2 regions of the Variovorax sp. GW821-FHT10B04 genome follow, and region 2 is predicted to be linked to the other one. Evidence: predicted binding sites of a transcription regulator. Region 2 holds the regulator's gene; the other holds the start of a gene.
The links. The regulator sigma-54, encoded in region 2, starts transcription at its own class of promoters, with help from an activator protein. The targets are predictions, from matches to a motif close to TGGCANGNAANCTGCTTT.
Positions count from the first base shown of each region.

Region 1: the regulator sigma-54 is predicted to act here: its motif matches at 1,911-1,928, upstream of nirB (nitrite reductase large subunit NirB).

Region 1 covers NZ_JBWKNQ010000013.1:58,310-62,737, forward strand. Annotated here, with positions in the region: gene AC07PZ_RS25975 (glucose/quinate/shikimate family membrane-bound PQQ-dependent dehydrogenase) at 1-1,754, shown strand, start outside; gene nirB (nitrite reductase large subunit NirB) at 2,068-4,428, shown strand, end outside.
Region 2 covers NZ_JBWKNQ010000002.1:595,843-600,270, forward strand. Annotated here, with positions in the region: gene lptA (lipopolysaccharide transport periplasmic protein LptA) at 10-681, shown strand; gene lptB (LPS export ABC transporter ATP-binding protein) at 678-1,478, shown strand; gene AC07PZ_RS07830 (RNA polymerase factor sigma-54) at 1,507-3,075, shown strand; gene AC07PZ_RS07835 (ATP-binding response regulator) at 3,109-4,428, opposite strand, start outside.

The DNA.
Region 1 (4,428 bases), on a different contig from region 2:
AGATCGGCAACGTGGTCTATGTCTGCACGGCCTACAGCAAGGTGCTCGCGCTCGACGCCGACACCGGCGCCGAACTCTGGAAGTACGACCCGCAGGCCAAGGCGCCGAACTGGCAGCGTTGCCGCGGTCTGGGCTATTACGACCAGGATGCCGAAGCGTCGGCCGCGTCCGCCACCGCGCCCGCAGCGCCGGCCGGCGCCAATGCCGCGGCACCCGCACCCGCCGCGGATTGCCGCAAGCGCCTGCTGCTGCCGACGCTGGACGCGCGCCTGATCGCCATCGACGCCGCCACCGGCAAGCCTTGCGCCGATTTCGGCAACAACGGCACGGTCGACCTCTCGACCGGCATGGGCGAGATCAAGTTCGGCTACTACCAGCAGACCTCGACGCCGCTGATCGCCGGCCACATGGTGATCGTCGGTGGCCGCGTGGCCGACAACTGGTCGGTCGACGAGCCGCCCGGCGTGGTCCGCGCCTTCGACGTGATCACCGGCGAACTCGCCTGGGCCTGGGACTCGGGCAACCCGGCCATCACCAGGCTGCCGCCACCCGGCCAGACCTACACGCGCGGCTCGCCCAACGTCTGGGCCGCGATGGCCTACGACCCGAAGCTCGACCTGGTCTACCTGCCGACGGGCAACACCACGCCCGACTTCTTCGGTGGCCACCGTACCGCGGAAGAAGACAAGTACAGCTCGTCGATCGTCGCCGTCGAAGGCAAGACCGGCCGCGTGCGCTGGCACTTCCAGACCACCCACCACGACCTGTGGGACTTCGACCTGCCCGCGCAACCGCTGCTCTACGACGTGCCGAACGGCCAGGGCGGCACGCAGCCCGCGTTGATCCAGACGACCAAGCAGGGCGAGATCTTCATGCTCAACCGCGAGACCGGCACGCCGATCGCGGAAGTGCAGGAGAAGCCGGTGCCGCAAGGCAAGCTGCCGGGTGAACGCTATTCGCCGACGCAGCCCTTCTCGGTCGGCATGCCGTCGATCGGCAACACGACGCTGGTCGAGTCCGACATGTGGGGAGCGACGCCCTTCGACGCCCTGCTCTGCCGCATCAGCTTCAAGGGCATGCGCAGCGAAGGCGTGTACACGCCGCCGGGCCTGGACCATGCGCTGCAGATGCCGGGCTCGCTCGGCGGCATGAACTGGGGCAGCGTGTCGGTCGACCCGACCATCGGCTACATGTTCATCAACGACATGCGCCTGGGCCTGGCCAACTACATGATCCCGCGCGACAAGATGCCGAAGAACGCCAGCGGCATCGAAATGGGCGCCGTGCCGCAGGACGGCACGCCGTACGGCGCGATGCGCCAGCGCTTCCTGTCGCAACTGGGCATCCCCTGCCAGGCGCCGCCCTTCGGCACGATGTCGGCCATCGACCTGAAGACCCGCAAGCTGGTCTGGCAGGTGCCGGTCGGCACGGTGCAGGACACCGGCCCGCTCGGCATCCGCATGCACCTGCCGATCCCGATCGGCATGCCGACGCTCGGGCCCTCGCTGGCTACACAGTCGGGCCTGGTGTTCTTCGCCGGCACGCAGGACTTCTACCTGCGCGCTTTCGACAGCGCGAGCGGCAAGGAAGTCTGGAAGGCGCGCCTGCCGGTCGGCAGCCAGGGCGGCCCGATGACGTACGTGTCGCCCAAGACGGGCAAGCAGTACGTGCTGATCAGCGCCGGCGGCGCACGCCAGTCGCCGGACCGCGGCGACTTCGTGATCGCCTACGCGCTACCGGGCGCGGGCAAGTAACTCCAGCCAGGTTCAACGCGCATCGCTGCGCGTTGCACCGCACCATCTGACGCAGCGGCGCCCGCCGTTGCGCACCATCGCGACGCAGCAGCGCGCCGATGGCCCCCGGATCCGCACCGGAAGCCCGCGAAAACCTGCATACAGGGCGCTTTTCCTTGGCATAGGGATTGCTTCAACGAAGACAAGGTCAGTGACGGCAAAGGCGTCGCCGCTGGCTTCAGGACAAAGGCGTCCGCATGACTGTTCAGCTTCGGCTGGGCGGCTCCATGCGGACGCCTTTTTTGTTTTCGGGACAGCCCCACGGAGAACCGCCATGGACATGCGCGTGAAGAAGCAGAAACTGGTGCTCGTCGGCAACGGAATGGCCGGCGTCCGCACGCTCGAAGAGCTGCTGAAGATCGACCCCGAGCTCTACGACATCACGGTGTTTGGCGCCGAGCCGCACCCCAACTACAACCGCATCCTGCTGTCGCCGGTGCTGGCGGGCGAGCAGACGATCGACGAGATCGTGCTCAACCCCTGGTCGTGGTACGAAGAGAACGGCATCACGGTGCACGCCGGACGCAAGGTGGTCGAGGTCGACCGCGTGAAGCGCATCGTCCGCGCGGACGACGGCACCGAAGCGCCCTACGACCGCCTGCTGCTGTGCACCGGCTCCGACCCGTTCATGCTGCCCGTGCCCGGCAAGGACCTGGCCGGCGTGATCGCCTACCGCGACATCGCCGACACGCAGGCCATGATCGAGACCGCGAAGACGCACCGGCACGCGGTCGTGATCGGCGGCGGGCTGCTCGGCCTCGAGGCCGCCAACGGCCTGATGCTGCGCGGCATGAGCGTGACGGTGGTGCACGTCAACGCCTGGCTGATGGAGCGCCAGCTGGACGATGTCGCCGGCGGCCTGCTGCGCAAGTCGCTGGAAGACCGCGGCCTGAAGTTCCGGCTCAACGCCCACACGCAGGAACTGGTCGGCAACGCCGATGGCCGCGTGGCGGCGATCCGCTTCAAGGACGGCACCGAAGAACAGGCCGACCTGGTCGTGATGGCCGTCGGCATCCGGCCGAACGTGAAGCTCGCCGAATCGATGCGGCTGCATTGCAATCGCGGCATCGTGGTCACCGACACGCTGCAGACCGTGACCGACGCACGCGTCTACGCCGTCGGCGAATGTGCGGCGCACCGCGGCATCGCCTACGGCCTGGTCGCGCCGCTGTTCGAGCAGGCCAAGGTGGCCGCCAATCATCTGGCGGAGATGGGCTACAGCCGCTACATGGGCTCGCTCACGTCCACCAAGCTCAAGGTCACGGGCATCGACCTGTTCTCGGCCGGCGACTTCATGGGCGGCGAAGGCACCGAGGAGATCGTGATGAGCGACCCCTTCGGCGGCGTCTACAAGAAGCTGGTGATCAAGGACGACAAGCTGATCGGCGCCTGCCTGTACGGCGACACGGTCGACGGCAGCTGGTACTTCAAGCTGCTGCGCGACGGCCGCAGCGTGCACGACATCCGCGACAAGCTGATGTTCGGCGAATCGAACATCGGCGACACCGGCCACGAGGGCCACAGCAAGGCCGCCAGCATGCCCGACGACGCCGAGGTCTGCGGCTGCAACGGCGTCAACAAGGGCACGATCTGCAAGGCGATCAAGGAGAAAGGCCTGTTTACGCTGGACGAGGTGAAGAAGCACACCAAGGCGAGCGCGAGCTGCGGCTCGTGCACCGGACTGGTCGAGCAGATCCTGATGTTCACGGCCGGCGGCGACTACTCGGCCACGCCGAAGAAGAAGGCCATCTGCGGCTGCACCGACGCCAACCACCAGGACGTGCGCGAGGCGATCCGCACGCAGAAATACCTGACGCACGACGCGGTCTACCACGGCCTCGGCTGGCGCACACCCAACGGCTGCGCGACCTGCCGCCCGGCCATCAACTACTACCTGATCAGCACCTGGCCGAAAGAGGCCAGGGACGATCCGCAGAGCCGCTTCATCAACGAACGCAGCCACGCGAACATCCAGAAGGACGGCACCTACTCGGTCGTGCCGCGCATGTGGGGCGGCCACACCACGCCGGACGAGTTGCGCCGCATCGCCGACGCGGCCGACAAGTACAAGATCCCGACGGTCAAGGTCACCGGCGGCCAGCGCATCGACCTGCTGGGCGTGAAGAAGGAAGACCTGCAGAACGTCTGGAAGGACATCGGCATGCCCTCGGGTTTCGCGTACGGCAAGTCGCTGCGCACGGTGAAGACCTGCGTGGGCTCCGAGTGGTGCCGCTTCGGTACGCAGGACAGCACACAGATGGGCAAGGACCTGGAACGCGCGCTGTGGGCGATGTATTCGCCGCACAAGGTGAAGCTCGCGGTCAGCGGCTGCCCGCGCAACTGCGCCGAGGCCGGCATCAAGGACGTCGGCGTGATCGGTGTCGACTCGGGCTGGGAGCTGTACGTGGGTGGCAACGGCGGCATCAAGACCGAGGTGGCGCAGTTCCTCGTGAAGGTGAAGACGGCCGCGGAGGTGCTGGAGTACAGCGGCGCGTTCCTCGAGCTGTACCGCACCGAAGGCTGGTACCTCGAGCGCACCGTGCACTACATCGGCCGCGTCGGACTCGACCACGTGAAGAAGCGGATCCTGGAGGACGCGGAAGGCCGCAAGGCGCTGTGGGAGCGCCTGCAGTTC
Region 2 (4,428 bases):
CGTGCCTTTATGAACAGAACCTTCTCCTCCTTCATCCCCGTCGTCCGCGCTGCCCTGTGCGTGCTCGCCTTGGCCGCGCTGTGGCCGGCGGCCCAGGCCGAGAAGGCCGATCGGGCCAAACCGATGAACATCGAGGCCGATGCGTTGCGCTACGACGACCTCAAGCAGACCAGCGTGTTCACCGGCAACGTGGTCGTGACCAAGGGCACGATCATCATCCGCGGCGCGCGCATCGACGTCCGGCAGGATCCCGAGGGCTACCAGTACGGCGTCGTTACCGCAGCGCCAGGCAAACTTGCGTACTACAAGCAAAAGCGCGACACCGGTACCGACGAGTGGACGGAGGGCGAGTCCGAAGTCATCGAATACGACAGCCGCGCCGACAACGTCAAGTTCATCCGGCGCGCCGTGATGCGGCGCCTGCTGGGTGCCACGCCGAACGACGAAACGACCGGCGCACTGATCATCTACGACCAGAGCAACGACACCTTCACCGTCAACGGTGCGCCGATGCCGCCGGATGCAAGCATCGCGACCGGTGAACGCGGCAGCCGCGTGCGGGCGATCCTCACGCCGAAGGCGGCCGCCTCGGCGCCGGCCGGTGCGGCCACACCGACACCCGCACCGGGCACCGGCCTGCGGTCGACCACCACGCTGGGTGGCGGGGAACCACGCAAGTGACGGCCGCTTCAACGACCCTCCCGTCTTCCCGTGCCACCGAGCCGGGCAGCCGCCTCGAGGTGCGCGGGCTGCAGAAGAGCTACGGCAGCCGCAAGGTGGTCAAGGACGTGTCGCTCGACGTGCAGAAGGGCGAAGTCGTCGGGCTGCTCGGCCCGAACGGCGCCGGCAAGACCACGTCCTTCTACATGATCGTCGGGCTGGTGCGCGCCGATGCAGGCGACATCACCATCGACGGCGAGCCGATCGCGCACATGCCGATCCACCGTCGGGCACGCATGGGCCTGAGCTATCTGCCGCAGGAAGCGTCGATCTTCCGAAAGCTGTCGGTCGAGGAAAACGTGCGCGCGGTGCTCGAGCTCCAGACCGAGCCCGACGCGGCCGGCCGCCCGGTGCCGCTGTCGCGGCAGCGCATCGAGGAGCGGCTGAGCGAACTGCTGAACGACCTGCGCGTGGACCATCTGCGCGCCTCGCCCGCGCTTGCGCTGTCCGGCGGCGAACGCCGCCGCGTCGAGATTGCGCGCGCACTGGCCACGCAGCCGCGCTTCATCCTGCTGGACGAGCCTTTCGCGGGCATCGACCCGATCGCCGTCATCGAGATCCAGCGGATCATCAGCTTCCTCAAGGAGCGCGGAATCGGCGTGCTGATCACCGATCACAACGTGCGCGAGACCTTGGGCATTTGCGACCACGCATTCATCATCAGCGACGGGCACGTGCTCGCGAAGGGCACACCATCAGAGATCGTCGACAACGCAGAGGTGCGGCGCGTGTACCTCGGCGAGCATTTCAGGATGTGATGGCACATACGCAGGTTCCACACGCCGCATGAAACAGGGCTTGTCGCTGCGCGTTTCGCAGCATCTCGCGCTCACGCCCCAGTTGCAGCAGTCGATCCGGCTGCTGCAGTTGTCGACGCTCGAGCTGAGCCAGGAAGTCGAGCAGATGCTCGACGAGAACCCGTTCCTCGAGCGCACCGCGGAAGAAGCGGCGCGCGAGGAATTCGGCGTGGACACGGCCGATGCGCCGCCGCCGCGCGACGACGATTTCAGCCCCGGGGCGTCCACCTCGTCCTCGACGACCACGGAGACTTCCACCACCACCGAGGCCGAACCGGCGACCGTCGACGCGGTCGAGGCGCAGCCCGACTGGGAAGGCGACGGCACGGTCGAACTCACACCCGACGACAGCGAGTGGGGCGGCGACGCACCCGCGCGCAACAACAACCTGGGCGACGACGAGCGTGCCGATGCCACCGAACTGGCGCGCAGCCAGGAGTCGCTGCAGTCCTTCCTGCATCGCCAGGCGCTGAGCCTGCGGCTCGGCGAGAACGACCGCGCGGCGTTGCGCTTCCTGATCGAGTCGCTCAACGACGACGGCTACCTGGAAGACACGCTGCCCTCGCTGGCCTCCGGGCTGGCGGGCGACGACAACGACCAGTTCGACGACCTGGTGCATCACTTCCAGGTCGCGCTCGGCCTGCTGCAGAGCCTGGAGCCGGTCGGTGTCGGGGCGCGCGACCTCGGCGAATGCCTGTCGATCCAGCTCAAGGCGCTGGCTTCTCCGCAGGACGACGACGAAGAGCGCCAGATCCGCAAGACCGCCATCGCCATCTGCAAGCAGCCGATGGAACTGCTGGCGCGGCGCGACTTCAAGCGCCTGGCCACGCTCACGCGCAGCAACGAGGACGAGGTGCGCAGCGCGCTGCAGCTGATCGCCACGCTCGAGCCCAAGCCGGGCCGGCGCTTCGTCGACGTGGAGCGCAACGTGATCGTGCCGGACGTGATCGTCACGCGCACCGGCCGCGGCACCAACATCAAGTTCAGGGTGATGCTCAATCCCGACGTGATGCCGCGCCTGCGCGTGCACGACATCTACGCCGGTGCGCTCAAGTCGCACAAGGGCGAAGGCAGCCAGGCGCTGTCGCAACGGCTGCAGGAAGCGCGCTGGTTCATCAAGAACATCCAGCAGCGCTTCGACACGATCCTGCGCGTGTCCAACGCGATCGTCGAACGCCAGAAGAGCTTCTTCATCCACGGCGAACTGGCGATGCGCCCGCTGGTGCTGCGCGAGATCGCCGACGAGCTCGGCCTGCACGAGTCGACCATCAGCCGGGTGACCACCGCCAAATACATGTCGACGCCGTACGGCACGGTCGAGCTCAAGTACTTCTTCGGCTCGGCGCTCGGCACCGAGACCGGCGGCAACGCGTCGAGCACGGCGGTGCGCGCGCTGATCAAGCAGTTCGTCAGCTCCGAAAGCGTGAAGAAGCCGCTGTCGGACAGCCAGATCTCGGAAATGCTGAAGGAACAGGGCATCGACTGCGCGCGCCGCACGGTCGCCAAATACCGCGAAGCGCTGCGCATCGCGCCGGCGAACCTTCGCAAGGCGCTCTGAGGTTCTTCCGCCCGGCTGCCGCGCGTCGGCGCGTCAGTGAACGCCGGCCGCGCGCCGGTCGGCCGCTTGCAGCACGGCCCGCAGTTCGGCCGGCTGAACGGGCTTGCGCAGCGAATGCCAGCCATGCGCCTTCGCGAGCTTGCGCGCAGCGCCGTCGATGTCGGCCGACACCAGCGCGATCGTGAGCGCGGGCTGGAGCGTCTGCAGCCGTTCGGCCAGCGCGATGCCGTCGAGTTCGCCGGGAAGCCGGATGTCGCACAGCGCCACGTCGACCGCATGCAGGTCGGCCAGCGCCAGCGCTTCGGCCGCACTCTCGTAGATGCGCGGCGTGGCGCCCCACAGGCGCAGCAGCGCGGCGAGGCTGTCCGCGACGACCGCGTTGTCTTCGATCACCAGCACGGCCAGGCCGGGTCGCAGGGCGTCGCCGCTGCGATCGATGTCGATGTCGTCGCTCGCGTGCGGCGGCTCGACGTGCAGCGCCGGCGTGTCCATGCCTGGCGGCGCCTCGGGAACCACGAAGCCGAACACCGAGCCGCGGCCGGGTACCGAGCGCAGCGTGAGCATCAGCCCGAGCTTCTGCGCGAGCCGGCGCACGATCGCCAGGCCCAGGCCATGGCCGCGCTGCAGGTTGCGCTCGGTGTTTCCGACCTGTTCGAAGTCGCCGAACACGCGGTCCTGCGCTTCCGGCGCGATGCCGATGCCGCCGTCGCGCACCTCGACGCGCCAGCCGCCCGGGCGCCGCCGGCAGGCCAGCAGCACCCGGCCGTGCGGTGCGAACTTGATCGCGTTGTCGACGAGGTTCGCAAGGATGCGCCGCAGCGACACCGGGTCGGTCCAGGCCACCGCGTCGGCCGGGCATCGCACGTGGATCCGGCCGCCGTCGTCCAGCCGGGCGAGATCGCGCAGCAACGGCGCCAGGGCTACGGCGGACGGGGCGAAGGCGTCGGCCGCAGCCTCGATGCGGCCGATCTCGAGCAACTGATTGGTCAGCGCCTCGAGCGCCTGCTGCGCGCGCGTGAGCGAGTCGACCGTGACCTGCACCTGGCGTGCCGGTGCGCCATCGCGCAACTGCTCGCGCAGAACCTCGGACTGCAGGCCGATCGCCATCACGGGTTGCCGCAGGTCGTGGTTGGCGGCGGAGAAGAAGCGAAGCCGTTCGGCCTGGGCGCGTTCCGATTCGCGCAGCCCCGCCATCGCCTGCTCGCGCAGCGTGCTTTCGTTCAGGCGCAGGCCGATGTTCTCCTCGAGTTGCCGCGCGTGGTCGGCCACCAGTTTCCAGACCATGGCGAGCAGGCCGATGCCGACCAGCGCAACGGCCATCATGGTCGACGAGCCCGCGATCAGCCCCATCGC